Regions from separate parts of the Limnochorda sp. genome, predicted to be linked through region 2. Evidence: riboswitches for the same ligand, from Rfam matches in the RefSeq annotation. Region 2 holds a riboswitch; each other region holds the start of a gene.
What was found. A riboswitch is a leader RNA that binds a small molecule or an ion and turns the genes downstream of it on or off. The one in region 2 is predicted to bind S-adenosylmethionine.
Positions count from the first base shown of each region.

Region 1: linked by a shared signal. The riboswitch ahead of FWJ67_RS02595 (threonine synthase) and the one ahead of FWJ67_RS01210 (methionine ABC transporter ATP-binding protein) in region 2 are both predicted to bind S-adenosylmethionine.
Region 3: linked by a shared signal. The riboswitch ahead of metK (methionine adenosyltransferase) and the one ahead of FWJ67_RS01210 (methionine ABC transporter ATP-binding protein) in region 2 are both predicted to bind S-adenosylmethionine.

Region 1 is NZ_VSCV01000003.1:100,743-106,726, reverse strand. Features, by position in the region: gene FWJ67_RS02610 (PIG-L deacetylase family protein) at 1-129, shown strand, start outside; gene FWJ67_RS02605 (hypothetical protein) at 83-1,036, opposite strand; gene FWJ67_RS02600 (alpha/beta fold hydrolase) at 1,256-2,101, shown strand; SAM riboswitch class I at 2,273-2,386, shown strand; gene FWJ67_RS02595 (threonine synthase) at 2,475-3,776, shown strand; gene FWJ67_RS02590 (ubiquitin-like small modifier protein 1) at 3,764-4,039, shown strand; gene FWJ67_RS02585 (citrate/2-methylcitrate synthase) at 4,079-5,215, opposite strand; gene FWJ67_RS02580 (acyl-CoA dehydrogenase family protein) at 5,310-5,984, opposite strand, start outside.
Region 2 is NZ_VSCV01000002.1:1,566-7,549, forward strand. Features, by position in the region: gene FWJ67_RS01200 (MetQ/NlpA family ABC transporter substrate-binding protein) at 38-787, opposite strand; gene FWJ67_RS01205 (methionine ABC transporter permease) at 921-1,574, opposite strand; gene FWJ67_RS01210 (methionine ABC transporter ATP-binding protein) at 1,577-2,638, opposite strand; SAM riboswitch class I at 2,834-2,941, opposite strand; gene FWJ67_RS01215 (2-oxoacid:acceptor oxidoreductase subunit alpha) at 3,198-5,138, shown strand; gene FWJ67_RS01220 (thiamine pyrophosphate-dependent enzyme) at 5,181-5,984, shown strand, end outside.
Region 3 is NZ_VSCV01000001.1:202,474-208,457, reverse strand. Features, by position in the region: gene FWJ67_RS01010 (glycosyltransferase family 2 protein) at 1-631, opposite strand, end outside; gene FWJ67_RS01005 (glycoside hydrolase family 13 protein) at 654-2,405, opposite strand; gene metK (methionine adenosyltransferase) at 2,489-3,667, opposite strand; SAM riboswitch class I at 3,758-3,868, opposite strand; gene FWJ67_RS00995 (DUF4931 domain-containing protein) at 3,924-5,048, opposite strand; gene FWJ67_RS00990 (D-2-hydroxyacid dehydrogenase) at 5,094-5,984, opposite strand, start outside.

The DNA of each region.
Region 1 (5,984 bases), on a different contig from region 2:
TTCTACGAAGGGTACTTCCGGGCCAAGGCGGCCCAGTACGGCAAGGGGATCGGGGCCGAGCGAGCCGAGGCCTTCAAGGTCCTCACGCCCACCCACCTCCACATGAATCCCGACGCCCGCTGGATGTAGGGCTCACCGTTTGGCGGAAGTGGGTCAGCAAGGCCTGACGCCGGCGCCGGTAGGTCTCCTCCGGCAGCTCGCCCCGCTGGTAGGCCAGATCCAGGGCTGCCAGGCGCCGGACCCAGGGGGCCAGGGGATCGGCCTCCGGGGCCCTCCGAGCGCGCCGCCGTCGGACGACCCGAAGCAGGGCCGCCGCCAGCCCACCCCCGAAGAGGAGCCACCCCACCCAAGCCCACGGGAGGGAGGCCAGAGGATTGAGGGCCTGCGCGCCTGCCAAGACCGGAAGGGGCTCCCCGTCCGCCCGGCGGAGGACCACCTGCCACCGGTCGACGGGCCCCGTCGCCTCCACCTGGTAGAGATCCAGCTCCACCCCGTCGGCCTCCGTGGAGCCCGTGCGGGCCACCCGGACCCCGGTCACCTCCAACTCCCCCGGACGGGTGAGGAGGAGGGTGCCGTCGGTGGGATAGGGCAGGGGGCGCCGCAAGGGGAGGACGGCCTCCCGCTGCCAGAGACGGTAGGTGGCCTGGTACCGGCGGGCCTCACCCGGGGCCAGGGGTTCAGGGTCCTCGGGGGGCTCCCCAGGCCCCACCCGCTCCACCACCGGCAGCCCCGATCCGTCAGGCTCCAGGCGCAGCACCTGGAGGCGGACGGCGCCGTCGAGCACGGGCAGGGCAGGCAAGGCCACCGGGGCCTGGCTCTCATTGACCAGGGTGAAGAGGTGGAGGACCTGGACGGCGCTCTCCCCCTGGAGGAGGACCATCATCTCGTCGGCGAGCCGGACGGGAACCTCTTGGGCGCCAGCCGGAACGGGGAAGCGGACCATCAGGCCCGCCAGAAGAGCCGTCGCCAGAAGAGCCATCGTGACCAAGCCATGGGCCCAGCGGCCACCGGGGCGGTGGGGTGGGTTTACTGCCACGGGGAGAGCTCCTTTCCCTCCCAGGGGTGGAAGCCAGAGGGCTGGGCCGCGGCGGCCCAGCGACTGAACTCGCAATCAGATTCATTCTAGCACACCCTGGGCCCCTCAGCCGAAGGGGCCTGCCGGGGGACCGGGCCGTCCTCGAGTGCAGAATTGACCCTCTTGTGCTATGCTTGTCCAAGAAGAGTTCCCTAGACGTCTCGGGGGAGGGAACGGCCTGTGCCTGCACCCCCATCCCAGCCGCTGGGCGCGCCCCGGGTCGTCCACGCGCTGGGTCTGGCCACCGCGTACGTGGATCTGGGCCCGTCGGAGGCGCCCCCGGTGGTCTTCATCCACGGGTACGGGGCCAGCCACCTCAGCTGGCGGGAGAATCTGGTTCCCTTGAGCCGGCGCTACCGGGCCATCGCGCTGGATCTGGCCGGTCATGGGGGCACCGCCAAGCCCCTCGCTTCCTACACCGTCACCTACTACGCGCGCCACGTGGCCGCGTTCTTGGAGGCTCTGGACCTTGAGCAGGTCACCCTGGTGGGCGTCTCCTTGGGCGGCGCCATCGCCGGCACCGTCGCCCTCCGCTGGCCCGAACGGCTGGCCCGGCTGGTCTTGGTGGACGCGGCCGGGGTCGGCCGGAAAAAGCAGTCGTGGGCTTCCCGCCGGCGTTTCGTGCCCGCCCTCTTCTGGCAGGTGTTGGGCCGGCCCCGCCGGCCGGTGATCCGGCGGTTCCTAGAGGAGGCCATCTTCGCGTCGCCGGCACGGGTCACCGAGGAGGCCATCGACGAGACCATCAGCGCCCACCGGCAGAGCCGCCTGGCCGCGCTCTTCACCGGCGTCACCCTCATGTTCCCCGACGCCCACCTCTACCCCCGCCTGCCCCAGATCCAGCTGCCCACCCTGATCGTCTGGGGGTCGGAAGACCGGACCTTCCCGGTGAGCGACGGCTACGACGCGGCCCGCCAGATCCCCGGCGCCCGGTTGGAGGTGCTGGAGGGCGTGGGGCATGTGCCCATGCAGGAGGCGCCAGAAGCCTTCAACGCCCTGCTCGAAGCGTTCCTCCAAGAGCCGGTGTGAGCCCTGCGCTTCCCCAGCGTCCTGCCGCCGGCAACGCCCGGCAGCGTGCGAAGGGCGGCGAGGGCCCCTGGGCGCGAGGAAGGGGCCGCCCGCCGCGGCAGCCCTCTTGACACCTCTCGCGAGCGGCTCTTATAATACCGGCAACACACAACAGCCTTACAACTTTTTGTGCCTGCATCCAGAGTGGCGGAGGGACTGGCCCGATGAAGCCCGGCAACCGGCGGCCGCGAGCCGCGCGGTGCCAATTCCTGCAGGACCTGCGTCAGGGGTCCTGAGAGATGCGGGGTGACGGCGGACCCGTGCTCTCTCATCTCCTGAGAGAGCTTTTTTTGTCCCTCGCCGTGTGGGTGCCGGCACGAAGGAGTGTGCGGCCGTGTCGGTGGCGGGTCTGGTCTGTAGCCTCTGCGGTGAGCGGTTCCCTGTCTCGGCCCAGTACGTCTGCACCGAGTGCTTTGGCCCCCTGGAGGTGGCCTACGACTGGGAGGCGGTCCGCCAGCGCCTCACCTCCGAGCCCTTCCCCTGCCATACCTCCAGCCTCTGGCGCTACCGGGCCCTCCTTCCGGTGAACGAGATCCCCCCCAACGACCTGGGCGCCGGCTTCACCCCCCTCCATCCGGCCGAGCGCCTGGCCAAGGAGATAGGGCTGGAGGAGCTCTGGATCAAGAACGACACCGTCAACCCCTCCTACTCCTTCAAGGATCGGGTGGTCGCCCTGGCCGTGGCCACCGCCCAGCAGATGGGCATCCCCGTGGTCGCCTGCGCCTCCACGGGCAACCTGGCCAGCGCCCTGGCCGCCCACGCGGCCCGGGCGGGGCTCCCAGCCTACCTCTTCGTTCCGGCGGACTTGGAGCCGGAGAAGATTCTGGGCGCCGCCGTCTACGGCCCCCACATCATCGGGGTCAAAGGCACCTACGACGACGTCAACCGGCTCTGCATCCAGATCGCGGACCGGTACGGCTGGGGCTTCGTCAACATCAACCTGCGGCCGTTCTACGCGGAAGGCTCCAAGACCCTGGCCTTTGAGACGGTGGAGCAGCTGGGCTGGGACCTGCCCGACCACGTGGTCGTCCCCGCGGCCGGGGGCTCCCTGGCCACCAAGATCGCCAAGGGCTTCCAGGAGCTCCTGGACTTGGGCCTGGTCTTCGGCGAGCGGCCCCGGGTCTCCATCGCCCAGGCGGCCGGCTGCGCGCCCATCGTCCGGGCCTGGGAGGCGGGGTTGGATCACGTGGAGCCAGTCCGGCCTCAGACCATTGCCCGGTCCCTGGCCATCGGCAACCCCGCGGACGGGGTGCTGGCCCTGAAGACCATCCGGGAGACGGGCGGGGCGGCGGCCGCGGTCACCGACGAGGAGATCATCGAAGGGATCCGGCTCTTGGCCCGCACCGAGGGCATCTTCGCGGAAACCGCAGGCGGCGTGACGGTGGCCGCGCTGCGGAAGCTGGTGGCCCAGGGCCACATCAGGCCCGATGAGCGAACGGTCCTTTACATCACCGGCAACGGCTACAAGACGGTGAGCGCTTTGGAAGGTCAGGCGAGCGCGCCCCCGGTGGTGGAGCCGCGCCTGGCCGACTTCGAACGGTGGTACGCCACCCACTCATCCGCCCAGGCGGTCGAACTTCGCCCGGCGGGGTTTCCCGCCGCGAGCCAAGGAGGAGTGCACCCATGCCCCGAGTGATCATCCCCAGCCTCCTGCAGGCCGTCACCGACGGAGCCCGGGAGGTCACCGCTGAAGGCGAAACGGTGGGCCAAGCCCTGGCCTCCCTCACCCAGCGGTACCCTGCGGCGGAGAGCCGCCTGTTCCAAGAGGATGGAGCCCTCCGGCCCCACGTCAACCTCTTTGTCAACGATGAGGACATCCGTTTTCTGGGGGGCCTCGACACCCCCGTCGGCGAGAACGACGAGATCCTCATCATCCCCGCCATGGCCGGCGGCGCGTGACGCCGCCCCCGGGGCCCGGGCAGAGCCGCCCGGGCCCCGTCACGTCCGCTCAGGCAGCCGGACAAAGGGGCGGGGACCAGGCCCCACATACTGGGCCCGCGGGCGGATCAGCCGGTTGTTGGCCAGCTGCTCCAGCACGTGGGCCCCCCAGCCGGCGACCCGGCTCACCGCGAAGACGGGGGTGAAAAGCGGGGTGGGGATCCCCACCGCCCCGTAGAGGATGGCGGTGAAGAAGTCTGGGTTGGGGTGGAGCCCCTTGGCCTCCCGCACCACCCGCTCCACCTCCAGGGCGATGTCCAGCCACCGCCCCACCTCCGGCCGGTGGCGCAAGGCCAGGAGCTCCTGCCGGAGGAACTCGGCCCGGGGATCGGCCTGCCGGTAGACCCTATGGCCCATGCCCATGATCCGCTCCTTCCGGGCCAGGGCTTGCTGGGTCCACGCGGCCGCCTGGGAGGCCTCCCCGATGGTCTCGAACATCCGCCGGGCCAACTCGTTGGCCCCGCCATGCAGGGGCCCTTTGAGGGCGCCCAGGGCCCCCACCACGCCTGAGTGGATGTCTGAAAGGGTGGCGGCGATCACCCGGCCGGTGAAGGTGGAGGCGTTCAGCTCGTGATCCGCGTGGAGGATGAAGGCGATGTCCAGGAGCCGGACGGACTCCGGCTCGGGCTCCCGCCCCTGGAGCATGAAGAGCAGCTGGGTCGCGGTGGGCCGCCCCGTGGGCCCGAGCCCCCGGAGGGGCGGGATGGGGGGGAGCCCTTGGCCCAGCCGGCCGATGGCGGCCACCAGGGTGGGCATCTGGGCCACCAGGCGCAGCACCGTCCGCCGGAGCGCGTCGGGCTCGGTCCGGCCCCGGTCGGGATCGAAGTGGGCCAGAAGGGACACCCCCGTGCGGAGGAGGGCCATAGGGTCCGCCTGGGGGAGGGCGGCCAGCCGGTCCAGGACGGGCTGGGGCACAGGCCGTGCGGCCTCCAGCTGGGCCACGAAGGCCTCCAGCTGGGCCCGGGTGGGCAGCTCCCCCTCCAGCAGGAGGTAGGCGGTCTCTTCGAAGGTGGACTGTTGGGCCAGATCGGTCGCCGAGTAGCCCCGGTAGGTCAACAGGCTCCGGTCACCATCGATGAAGGAGACGGCGCTGGAGGTGGCCATGACGCCCTCCAAGCCGCTCCGGACCGTGCTCATCCAACCACGCTCCCTTCGTGGGACCTGCGCCTGCGCCCAGCCGAGCGCTCTCGCGGGGCCCCGAGCCCGGGTGTCGAGGCCGGCCCCCCACCGCTCACGGTCCAGGCGCCAGGTCCAGGTAGCTGCGGGCGATGATGATCCGCTGGATCTGATTGGTCCCTTCGTAGATCTGGGTGATCTTGGCGTCGCGCATGAAACGTTCCACGGGGAAGTCCCGGATGTAGCCGTAGCCGCCCAGGATCTGGACCGCGTCGATGGTCACCTGCATGGCCACATCGGAGGCGAAGCACTTGGCCATGGCCGAGTACCGGTTGGCGGTGGTCAGCCGGCCCCCACCCCGACCCTCTTCCTCCACCAAGTGGGCGGCCCGGTAGACCAGGCCCCGGGCGGCCTCAATGCCCATGGCCATGTCGGCCAGCATGAACTGGATGGCCTGGAAGCGGGCGATCTCCTGGCCGAAGGCCCGCCGCTCCTGGGCGTACTGGAGGGCGGCCGCGAAGGCCCCCTCCGCGATGCCCAGGGCCTGCGCGGCCACCGCGGGGCGGCTCCGATCCAGGGTCCGCATGGCGATGGAAAAGCCCTCGCCTTCCTCGCCGATGCGGTGGCGTTCGGGAACGAAGCAGTCGTCGAAGAGGATCTCGGCGGTGTTGGAGGCGCGGAGGCCCAGCTTCCGCTCGATCCGCCCAACACGCACGCCTGGCGCGCCCTTCTCCACGATGAAGGCGGACAGGCCTTTGGCCCCAGGGCCTCCGGTGCGGGCGAAGGTGGT
Region 2 (5,984 bases):
GGCGAAGCCGGGGCCCCGAGGGGATGACGGTTCAGGCTCAGAAGGCGGGCACCACCGCGCCTCCGTACCGCTCCAGGAGGAAGTCCCGGACCTGGCTGGAGGTGAGGGCCCGGGCCAGGGCCTGGAGGGCCGGATCGTCCTGCCGGTCGGTGCGGACGGCCAGCACGTTGGCGTAGGGCGAGTCGCTCCCCTCGATGGTGAGGGCGTCGGCCACGGGGTTGAGGCCCGCCTCCAGCGCGTAGTTGGTGTTGATGACGGCCGCGTCCACATCGGGGAGGACCCGAGGCAGCTGGGCCGCCTCCAGCTCCCGGAAGCGGAGGCCCAGGGGGTTCTCCACCACATCGAGGATGGTCGCCGTGATGCCGGCGGCCGGGTCCAGGCGGATCAGACCCGCCGACTGGAGGAGGAGCAGGGCCCGGCCCCCGTTGGTCGGGTCGTTGGGGATGGCGATGGAAGCCCCCTGGGGCAGGTCCTCCAGCCGGGTCCACCGGCCCGAGTAGACGCCCATGGGCTCGATGTGGACCGCGGCGATGTAGGTGAGGTCCAGGCGGTGGTCCTGGGAGAACTGCTCCAGGTAGGGGATGTGCTGGAAGTAGTTGGCGTCCAGATCGCCCGCGGCCAGCGCCAGGTTGGGCTGGACATAATCGGTAAACTCCACGATCTCCAACTGGATCCCTTCCGCGGCCAGCTGGGGCTGGATCACCTGGAGCACCTCAGCGTGGGGCACCGGCGTCGCCCCGACCCGGAGCACCGTCTGGGCCGCGGCGGTCCCGGCCACAAGGGCCATGGCCAGGATCAAGAGCACCCCCAAGAGCCCGGCTCCCCGGAAGATGGCACGGCTTCCCATCGTACGTACGTCGCCTCCTTCGTTGCGCTTTGGGCGCGTCACTCCCGCGTGGGGTTCCCCCAACCCCAAACCTTCACCGCCGGTCCAGCCGCCGGGCCCAGTAGCTGCCCAGGTACTGGATCCCCTGGACCAGCACCACCAACACCGCCACGGTGACCAGCATCACGTCCGTCCGGAACCGCTGGTACCCGTACCGGATGGCCAGGTCGCCCAGCCCGCCGCCCCCCACGGCCCCGGCCATGGCCGAGTAGCCCACCAGGGTGATGGCCGTGATGGTCCCTCCGAGAATGAGGGACGGGACCGCTTCGGGCAGGTAGACCTTCCAGATCACCTGCCAGGGGGTGGCCCCCATGGCGACCGCCGCCTCCACCACGCCCGGATCCACCTCGTTGAGGGAGCTTTCCACCAGCCGGGCCACGTAGGGGATGGCGGCGACGGTCAGCGGGACCATGGCCGCCGTGGTCCCGATGGAGGTTCCCACCAACCAGCGGGTGAAGGGGATGATGGCCACCATCAAAATAATGAACGGAATGGATCGGCCCACGTTGACGATCAGGCCCAGCACGTGGTGGAGGCGGGGCGAGGCGAGGATCCGCCCGGGGGCGGTCGTCACCAAGAGAACCCCCAGTGGCAGCCCGCCCAGCTCAGCCAAGACCGTGGCAACGCCGACCATGAGCAGGGTCTCCTGGAGGGCTTCCCAGGTCAGCTTGAGGACCACGGGCGAGATGATCATCGCTCCTCCACCTCCTCATGCCACTCCTGGATGATCACCCCGACCTCCCGGAGGTAGGTGAGGGCCCGCTCCAGGTCGCCGGGCTTGCCCGTCAACTCCACCAAGAGCACCCCGAAGGGCGTCCCGCCCAACCGGTCGATCTGACCGCTCAGGATGTTGGCCATGACGGGGAACCGCCGGACCAGGTGGGTGATGACCGGCTCCTTGGCCGTCTCGCCGACGAAGTGGAGCTCCACCAGCCGGGCTTCCTGGCCCGGTGGGGGCGGCGTCCGGTCGGGCAGGGGCTGGCGCCGGGGGCCGGACCGGCCCAGCAGGCGGCGGGCCGCCTCCGACTGGGGCCGGACGAGCACCTCGCTGGTGGGCCCTTCCTCCACCACCCGGCCCGCCTCCACCACCGCCACCCGGTCACAGATGGCCCGGACCACCGACATCTGGTGGGTGATGATGAGGATGGTCACCCCCATCTCGTCCCGCACCCGCTTGAGCAGGTCCAAGACCGAGGCGGTGGTCTCGGGATCCAGCGCGGAGGTGGGCTCGTCGCAGAGAAGCAACCGGGGCCGGTTGGCCAAAGCCCGAGCGATGCCCACCCGCTGCTTCTGGCCGCCCGACAGCTCCGAGGGGTAGCTGGCCCACCGGTCGGCCAGCCCCACCCACTCCAGGAGCTCCTGCACCCGCTGGCGGATCTCCGCCCGGGGTCGCCCGGCGATCTCCAGGGGGAGGGCCACATTCCCCGCCACGGTCCGGGAACGGAGGAGGTTGAAGTGCTGGAAGACCATGCCGATGCGTTGGCGCATGCGGCGCAGTTCGGCCCCTTCCAGCGAGGTGAGGTCCACCCCGTCCACCTCCACCCGGCCGGCATCAGGCCGTTCCAGGCGGTTGACACAGCGGACCAGGGTGCTCTTGCCGGCGCCGCTCACCCCGATGACGCCGTAGATCTCGCCGGCGCGCACCTCCAGATCGATGCCCCGCAGGGCCTCGATCCGCCCGTTTTCCGTCTCAAATCCCTTGTGGACACCCTGGAGTCGAACGACGACCCGTCCGGCCCGCGGGGCTGCCACCTGGGGCGTGGCGGGAACCGTTCCCAGGGACCCGTCCGGTGTTACGTAGGCCAGGGGTCTTCCCTCCCGTCGCCGTGCTCCGGCGCTCCCGTGCCAGAAGCGGCTGCCGGCCCCGGGAGCGCCCGCCTCGGGCGACGGGCCGTGAGCTTGAGGAAGAAAAAGGCCTCTTCCCGAGTGAAGAGGCCGCTCCGTCGGCTCTCATCTCTCCGGGAAATCCGGCAGGAATTGGCACCGCACACCCCCGCCAGGGGTGCCGGTTGCCGGGCTTCATCGGGCCTGTCCCTCCGCCACTCTGGATGAAAGCACCTCAAAAGCACTATGCAGTTGTGGCGAGACGGCCGGAGACCGTCACTTGGTGCCAGTCTAGCCGTTCCTTGGCGTGCCGTCAACTCCCTGGCAAAGTGGCAGAGAAGTCTGAGGGCTGGACCGGTGGGTCCGGGGTGATGGGCGGCGGGCCGGTGGCGAGGCGCAGGAGATCTCTGGCCAATCGAGAATAGCTATGAGTAGGTTTCTTCATACAGTGTACACAGAACCAGTGGAAGCCCAGGGAGGAGCGACGGTGAGCGCAAACGTGGTCGATATCGCCTGGCGGGTCGGCGGGCCCCAGGGCAAGGGTGTGGACACGGCCGCCGGCGTCTTTGGGCGCGCCGCGGCCGCGGGAGGCTTCTTCGTCTTCGGACGTCGGGAGTACTACTCCAACATCATGGGCCGGCACAGCTACTTCGACATCCGGGTGGCCACCCACCCGGTGGCGGTTCACCGGAACCCGGTGGACATCCTGGTCACTTTCGAGACGGAGACCCTGGTCCGGCACGCGCTGGCCGTGGCCGCCGGGGGGCTCCTGTTGCACGACGCCGGGGCGGCCGACGTCCCCATTGACCGGATGGTCTTCCTGGATCCCCCGCTCCAGGAGGCTTTGGTCTCCCACCTGGAAGAGGCGGGGCTCCCCCCCACCACCGCCGGGCTCTTGGAGGCGGCTCGCCGACGGGGGGTGACGGTCCTCTCCGTCCCCTACGGCGAGTTGGCCGAGCACCTCACCAGCACCCTGGGCGCCTCCCGGGCCCGGGCCGAGCGGATGATCAACACGGTGGCCGTCGCCCTCTCGGGCGCCTTGCTCCAGTACGATCCGGAGCTGATCAAGAAGGGCGTGGCCCTCACCTTCGGCTCGAGCCCCATGACCGAGCTGAACCAGCAGGCCGTCGACTTGGCCTACGCCTACGCGCGGGAGACCTGGGATCTGGAGGCCCTGCCCCTCCGGCTCGCCCCCCGGGCAGAGCGCCCCGTCCGGCTCTTCCTCTCCGGCACCCAGGCGGTGGCCATGGGGAAGCTGGCGGCCGGCATCGCCTTCCAAAGCTACTACCCCATCAGCCCGGCCACCGATGAGAGCGTCTACCTGGAGCGCCACGCCACCGTCCCCACCGTGGACGGCGGCACCAGCTCGGTCCTGGTCTGGCAAACAGAGGACGAGTTGGCCGCGGTGGCTACCGCCAGCGGGGCCGCCCTGACCGGCGCCCGGAGCGCCACGGCCACCTCCGGCCCGGGCCTCTCCCTCATGACCGAAGGTTTGGGCTGGGCGGGCATCAACGAGGTCCCCTTGGTGGTCACCATCTACCAGCGGGGCGGCCCGGCCACGGGGCTTCCCACCCGGAGCGAGCAGGGCGATCTCCTCTTCGCGGCCCACGCCGGTCACGGGGAGTTCCCCCGCTTTGTCCTGGCCTCGGGCGATGTGGCCGAGGCCTTCGTGGACGCGGCCCAGGCCTTCAACTACGCTGAGCGGTACCAGACGGTGGTGATCCACCTGCTGGACAAGACCCTGGCCAGCACCCTCCAGACGGTGGACCCCTTCGACACCAGCCAGCTCTCCATCGACCGGGGGCTGGTGGCCGAGCCGGCCGAGAACGGAGCCTGGCCCGGGGGCTTCCCCCGCTTCCGGCCCACCGAGTCGGGCATCTCGCCCCGGCCCCTCCTGGGCCAGCCCGGCGGCATGCACTGGCTGACGGGGGCCGAGCACTCGGAGGTGGGACGGGTCACCGAAGACCCGACCACCCGGGAACAGCAGATGGAGAAGCGGATGCGGAAGCTGGAGGTGGCCGCCCGGGAGATCCCGGCCGAGGAGAAGCTCCAGGTCTACGGCGATCCTGATGCAGCCTTCACCGTCCTGAGCTGGGGTTCCACCAAGGGGGCCATCCTGGAGGCGACCCAGCGGCTGGCCGCAGAAGGTGTGCAGGTCCGGCACCTCCAGATCCGCATGCTCTGGCCTTTCCCCGCCCAAGAGCTGGCGCCGTTCCTGGCGACGGCCCAACCGCTGGTGGTGGTGGAGACCAACTACTCAGGCCAGATGGCCCGGCTCCTGACCCAGGAGACGGGCACCAAGCCCGACCATCTGGTGGTCAAGTACAATGGCCGCCCCATCGCCGTCAACGAGCTGCTCGAGGCCATGCGGGCGATTCTGGCTGGCAAGGCGGGGCCGCGGTACGTCATCCGCAACCCCTTCGAGTGACCGGCAGCGGGCGCTGCCCAGAAAGGTGGTTTGGAGATGTCGGTGGCGACAGTGACCGTCAAGGATTTCCAGGTTGACTACCCCAACGACTGGTGCCCGGGCTGCGGGGACTTTGGGATCCTCAACGCCCTTCAGCAGGCTCTGGCCGGCTTGGGCCTCAGGCCCCATGAGGTGGCGGTCTTCGGTGGGATCGGCTGCTCGGGCAAGACCCAGTACTACGTCAACGCCTACGATATCCACACCCTCCACGGGCGGGTCCTCCCGTACGCCATCGGGGCCAAGTTGGCCAACCCGGCGCTGACGGTGATCGCGGTGGGCGGCGACGGCGACGGCATGGCCATCGGGGCCGGCCACTTCGTCAACGCCGGCCGGGGCAACCTGGACCTGACCTACATCCTCTTCAACAACGAGGTCTATGGGCTGACCAAGGGGCAGGCCTCGCCCACGCTCCCCTTGGGCGCCCAGACCAAGAGCCTGCCCGAGCCCACCATCCAAAGCGGCATCAACCCGCTGATGCTGGCCATGGCCTCGGGCTACACCTGGATCGGCCGTGGGTACGCCTTTGACATCCGGGGGCTGGTCCGTTTGATCCAACAGGCCATCCGCCACCCGGGCTTGGCCTTCTTGGAGGTCCTCCAGCCTTGCCCCACCTACAACAACCTCCACACCAAGGCCTGGTTCGCCGGGAAGGATCGGGGTGGTCTCCCCCGCTACGCCCCCCTGGAACCCAGCTACGATCCGGTGATCCTCCCAGGGACGGACGAGGCCACCCTCCAGGCCCGAATGGCCGCCTTCATCGCCGAAGCGACCCGCTCGGAGGAGCCCATCCGGACCGGCGTCTTCTGG
Region 3 (5,984 bases), on a different contig from region 2:
CAAAGGTGGGCGAGTAGACGGGCGGGACGGGCTCCTCCAGCACCGTCAGCCCCACCCGCCAGGCTTCGGCCCAAAACTCCAAGGGAAAGGCGTAGCCGTCTTCGGTCAGGTCCAGGCCGGCCAGGGCGGCCACCCGGTACGCTTTGAAGCCGCAGAAGGCGTCGGTGAGGGCGAGGCCGGTGCGGGCGTTGATCCAGCCGGTCACCTCCCGGTTGATGGCCAGCCGCTCGGGCGGGATGGGCTCCCGCCCCCGCAAGGCCGGATCCAGGTACCGGGAACCCGACAGGACATCCACCCCCGTCGCCCGGATCTTCTCCAGGAAGCGGGGAATCCAGGCAGGCTCGTGCTGGGTGTCCGCATCAATGGTGACCACGTAGGACGCCCCCCGCTCCAGGGCGACCCGGAAGCCGTCCCGGAGGGTGCGCCCGTAGCCCAGGTTGGTCCGGTGGCGGAGGAGCGCCACCCTCGGTCCTACCAGCCCGGCCACCAGCTCGGCCGAGCCATCGGTCGAACCGTCGTCCACCACCAAAACGTCCGCCCGGGTCAGGCCCAAGGTGGCCTCGATCACCTGGCGGACGGTGGCGCGCTCGTTGTAGACGGGGATGACCACCAGGTCCTGTGTTAGTCCCATCTGCCTGCCCTCCTGCGGTGGTCTACGGCAGCGCCAAGACGGCGCCGCTTCGGGGGGCGAGCCGCCCCCGCAAGCGACCGCCTTCGGCCACGAAGGAAGGGCCCCCGAACAGGTCGGGCGCCTCGCCTTCCGGGGAGACGAGCCAGCCCGGAGGCAAAGGCACGTCGAGCTCCAGGGCTTCATACCCCAGGTTGACGGCGACGGCCAGCCGCTCCCCCTGGTGCCTCCGGCCGTAGACGTACCCGCCCGTCGGGGCGTCCACCCAGAGGGTCTCCACCCGCCCCCGCCGGAGGGCGGGCCGCTCCCGCCGGAGGCGGATGGCCTTCCGGTACGTCTCCCAAAGCTCCCGGTCCCAAAGGTTCCGGTCCCAAACCATGGGCCGCCGGTTGTCGGGGTCCTCGCCCCCTCGCAGGCCGATTTCGTCCCCATAATACACCAGGGGAACGCCCGGAGAGGTCATCTGGAAGAGGACGGCCAGCCGGTGGCTGGTGCCATCGCCTGCCAGCTCCCCGAACCGGGCCGTATCGTGGCTCCCCAAGAGGGTGACCAGCGCCTGGTGGACCGGTTCGGGCAGGGAGAGGCGGCTCCGGGTCAACCGCGCGTCGAAGCGGTCCACCCCGATCCGGCGGCGGGCGAACAGATCCAGGCACGCCCGCCAGAAGGGGTAGAAGGTGACCGAGTGGAACGCATCCCCCCGCAGCCAGGGGAGGGGGTCGTGCCAGATCTCTCCCAGCAGGACCGCATCGGGCCGCTCCTCCAAGACCCCCTGCCGGAAGACCTGCCAGAACCGGAGGTCCACCTCGTTGGCCACGTCCAGCCGCCAGCCGTCGATGCCCGCCTCCCGGATCCAGTAACGACCCACCTCGGTGAAGTACCGCTGGACCTCGGGGTGGCTGGTCCGGAGTTTGGGCATGCGGGCCACCGAGGCCCAGGTCTCGTAGGTGGGCTCAGGCTCCATCTGGACGGGAAAGCGGTGCACGAAGAACCAGTCCCGGTAGCGGGAGGCCGCCCCCTTCTCCAGGAGGTCCTGGAAGGCGAAAAACTCCGGCCCCGTATGGTTGAAGACCCCGTCGAGGATCACCCGGATGCCCCGTTGGTGCGCGGCCTCGACCAGCGCCTGCAGGTCCTCCAAGCTCCCCAGGCGAGGGTCGACCTGGTAGTAGTCCGTCGTCTCGTAGCCATGATACGCCGAGGAGAGGAAGATAGGGTTCAAATAGAGGATGGTCGCGCCCAGCTCCTCCAGGTGGTCGAGGCGTTCGCGGATCCCCCGCAAGGTCCCCGGATAGCGGCCGCTCTGGCTGGGGAGCTCATCCCAACGGAGCCACCCCTCCCCCGCCGGCGGCCGGGCGGGCCCCCAGAACCGGTCGGGCATCACCTGGTAGATGATCCCGTCCTGCCACCAGTCGGGCACCTGGAACCGGTCCTCGGCGAAGAGGTAGGGCACCTCGAAAGGCCCGTCCTCGGGCGGGTCGGGCGCCAGGCCTCCCTCGCCGTACCAAAGGGTTCCCTCGGGACCCTCCAAGGCGAAGAGGTACCGGTAGCGGGGCGGGTCCAGGGTGAGCTCCGCCTCATAGTAATCGAAGAGCTCGTCCCGCCCCACCCGCGCCATGGGGGCCACCCGGTTGGCGCTGGGCGGGGCGTACCGGTCCCGGTAGACGATCCGGACCCGTTCCACATCCCCCCGGCCCACCCGCACCCGCACCACCAAGGACCGGTTGGGACCGGCGTAGGCCCAGGGAGGCTCGGGACGGTGAAAGACCGCTTCGCGTCGCAGGATGAGGTCACCTCCAGCCCAGCCTGCCTGGCCGGCGCCCGCTCCAGCGCCCGCGCCTCGAACCTGGGCCGGCCGCCGGCCGGTCAGCGGAGCTCGGGCACCAGGTCCAGCCGCTCCCAGGGCAGGTCCAGATCGGGCCGGCCGAAGTGGCCGTACGCCGCGACCTGGCGGTAGATGGGCCGGCGGAGCTGGAGCCGCTCGATGATGGCCGCCGGCCGGAAGTCGAAGACCTGGGCGGCCAGCCGGGCCAGCTCTTCATCGGGCAGCGTGCCCGTGCCAAAGCTGTCCACGCCGATGGCCAGGGGCCGGGCCACGCCGATGGCGTAGGAGATCCACAGCTCCAGGCGCCGGGCCAGACCCGCGGCCACCATGTTCTTGGCCACGTAGCGGGCGGCGTAGGAGGCGGACCGGTCCACCTTGGTGGGGTCTTTGCCCGAGAAGGCGCCGCCGCCGTGCCGGGCCATCCCGCCGTAGGTGTCCACGATGATCTTCCGGCCCGTCAGCCCCGTATCCCCCTGGGGCCCGCCCACCACAAAGCGCCCCGTGGGGTTGACCAGGATCTTGGTCTTCTCATCCATGAGATCGGCCGGGATCACCGCCTGGACCACATGCTCGATGATGTCCTCGGCCAGCTCCTTCTGGGAGATGTCGGGGCTGTGCTGGGCCGAGACGACGATGGTCTCCACCCGGACCGGCCGGTCGTCCTCGTACTCGACGGTCACCTGGGTCTTGCCGTCGGGCCGGAGGTAAGGGAGGGTGCCGTCCTTGCGCACCTGGGCCAGCCGCCGGGCCAGGCTGTGGGCGAGTGCGATGGGGGCGGGCATCAGCTCCTCCGTCTCATCGCACGCGTACCCAAACATCATCCCCTGGTCGCCGGCGCCGATGGCGTCGTAGGGGTCGTGGCTCGCCTGGCGGGCCTCCAGGGAGCGGCCCACGCCCACCGCGATATCGGGCGACTGTTCCTGAATAGAATTGAGAACGGCACAGGTTTCGGCATCGAAACCGTACTTGGCCCGGTCGTAGCCGATGGAGCGGACCGTCTCCCGGGCGATGGTGGGAATATCCACATAGCAGGAGGTGGAGATCTCGCCCATCACCAGCAGGAGCCCGGTGGTCACGCTCACCTCGCAGGCGACGCGCGCCTCGGGATCCTGGGCCAGAATGGCATCGAGGACGGCATCGGAAACCTGGTCGCACAGCTTGTCGGGATGACCCTCCGTCACCGACTCGGAGGTGAAGAATCGACGCCTGCTCTCACCCATGGGGTTCGTCGTTGCCTCCTTGGATGCGCCGTGCTGGCTCGGGGACGAAAAAACCCTCCGTTCCGGCGCCCGGAAAGGAGGCATGGGTCGCCCTCATCTGCCAGGCCAGGTGGTGGCCTGCGGGAGTTGGCACCGGACCGCACAGGCGCGGCTGGTTGCCGGGTTTCATCGGGCCCGTCCCTCCACCACTCTCGATAAGAGCTTCACGGCACAGGTCCACAGATCGCCACCATCCTAGCACGCGCCCCCCAGAGCGTCAACGCGCTGGGGGCGGGGCTGGACGCGCGCCCATGCCTGCCTCCTTGGCCGTCTCCCGGAGCCATGCGGCCGCCTGCTCGGGCGCGACCACGTTGACGTCCACCCCCGCGCCCCACTCGAAGCCGGCCGGCGTGCTCACCCGGGGGCGGAACTCCAGGTGCCAGTGGTACCCCTGCTCCAGCGCCTCCCCTTCCAGGAAGCCCCGCCCCACCCGAGGGGCCGTGTGGAGGACCCAGTTGTAGGCCACGGGACCCAGGAGCCCCTCCACCCGCTCCAGGAGCCAGCCCAGCCAGCGGGCCAGGGCCTCCCGCTCCGCCTCGCTGGACGCCTCGAAGCGGGCGCCGTGCCGCCGGGGCACCAGCCAGACCTCGTAAGGGGAGCCGGAGGCGAAGGGGGCCAGGAGGACCATCGCCTCGTCGGCGGCCACCACCCGGCTGCCGTCCTCCAGCTCCTCTTCCACGATGGTGCAGAGGAGGCACCGGCCCGTCTCCCGGTGGTGCTCCCGGGAACGGACCAGCTCCCGCCGGATGGCCGGGGGCACCCAGGGGAGGGCGACCAGCTGGCCGTGAGGGTGCTCGAGGGACGCCCCCGCTTCCTTCCCCCAGTTCTTGAAGAGGATCACCTGTTCCAGGCGCTTGTCCTGGTAATGGGCGGCCAGCCGCTGCCGGAGGACCGCCAGGATGAGGCGGCGGTCCTCCAAAGAAAGCTGCTGGAAAGGCGTCTGGTGCTCCGGGGTTTCGATGATCACCTCGTGCATGCCGAAGGCGGGCACCCGGGCCCGGCCGCCCCAGCTCAGCGGCTCAGGCCCCACCTCGGAGCGGACCATGGGGTACAGGTTGGGCACCACCCGGACCTGCCAGGGGCCCTCGCCCGGCGGTTCGGCGCCCACGTCGGCGGAACCCTCCAGCCGCTCCAGGTCGGCCGCGCCGGCCCGGAAGGTCTCGGGCGGTGTCTTCTCTTCGTGCCCCGGGCAGAAGGGGCAGGAGCGGCCTGCCGCTTGTGGGGCGCTGGACCGGGTCCAGGCCGCATGGGCCCGGGAGCCCCCATCATGGGGGCGCTGGCTCCGCTCGGCCGCGATCAGCACCCATCGTCCCGTCCATGGATCCTCCCTGAGTTCGGGCACGGACGTCCCTCCTCGCTCCGTCTTCCCCGACGCTCTCCAGTCAGCCTAGTAGCCCCGCTTCTTGTCCACCAGCCGCTCCAGAGGCTCCCCCGCCAGGAAGCGCTCCAGATTCCGGAAGAAGAGATGCACCACCCGCTCCCAGTAGCGGGGGGTCTGGCCCGCGATGTGGGGGGTGATGAGCAGGTTGGGCTGGCCCCAGAGGGGGCTTTCGGGCGGCAAGGGCTCTTGCTCGAAGACGTCCAGGGCCGCCCCGCCGATCCACCCTTCCCGGAGGGCCCGGAGGAGGGCCGCCTCATCCACCAGCTGGCCCCGACCCACGTTGATGAGGAACCGCCCGGGCCCCATCCGCTTCAGCTCCCGCTCGCCGATCAGGTGGTGGGTATCCGAGACGACGGGCACCGCCAGCACCACAAAGGTGGACGCGTCGATGAGCCGGTCCAGATCGTCGGGACCCCACATAGCTTCCACCAGGTCGGGGCAGGGGTTGACCCCCTTCTGCCGCCGCATGGCGAAGACCCTCATCCCCAAGGCTTTACAGCGGGTGGCCAGGGCACGCCCGATCTCACCGAAGCCCACCAGGCCCACCGAGAGGTCGGCCAGCTCCATGGGCATGCGCCGTTGGGCCACCGGCTCCCACCGCCGGGCCTGCTGGCCCGCCACCGCCAGGTCGAAGCCCCGGGCGAAGTAGATGATGGCGCCCAGGGTGTGGTCGGCCACGGCATCGGCCATGCACCCGCGGCTGTTGGTCAGGAGGCAGTCACTTGCCACCAGGTCCGGGTGGAGGAGCTTCTCGATCCCGGCCGAGGGCACGTGGATCCACCGGAGGCGGCGGGCCCGGCGGAACTCCTCGGGCTGGAGCCGGGAGCCGAAGTAGACGTCGGCCTCGGCAATGGCCTCCCGGACCTCGTCGTAACTGCGGGCCAGGGTGATTCGGAC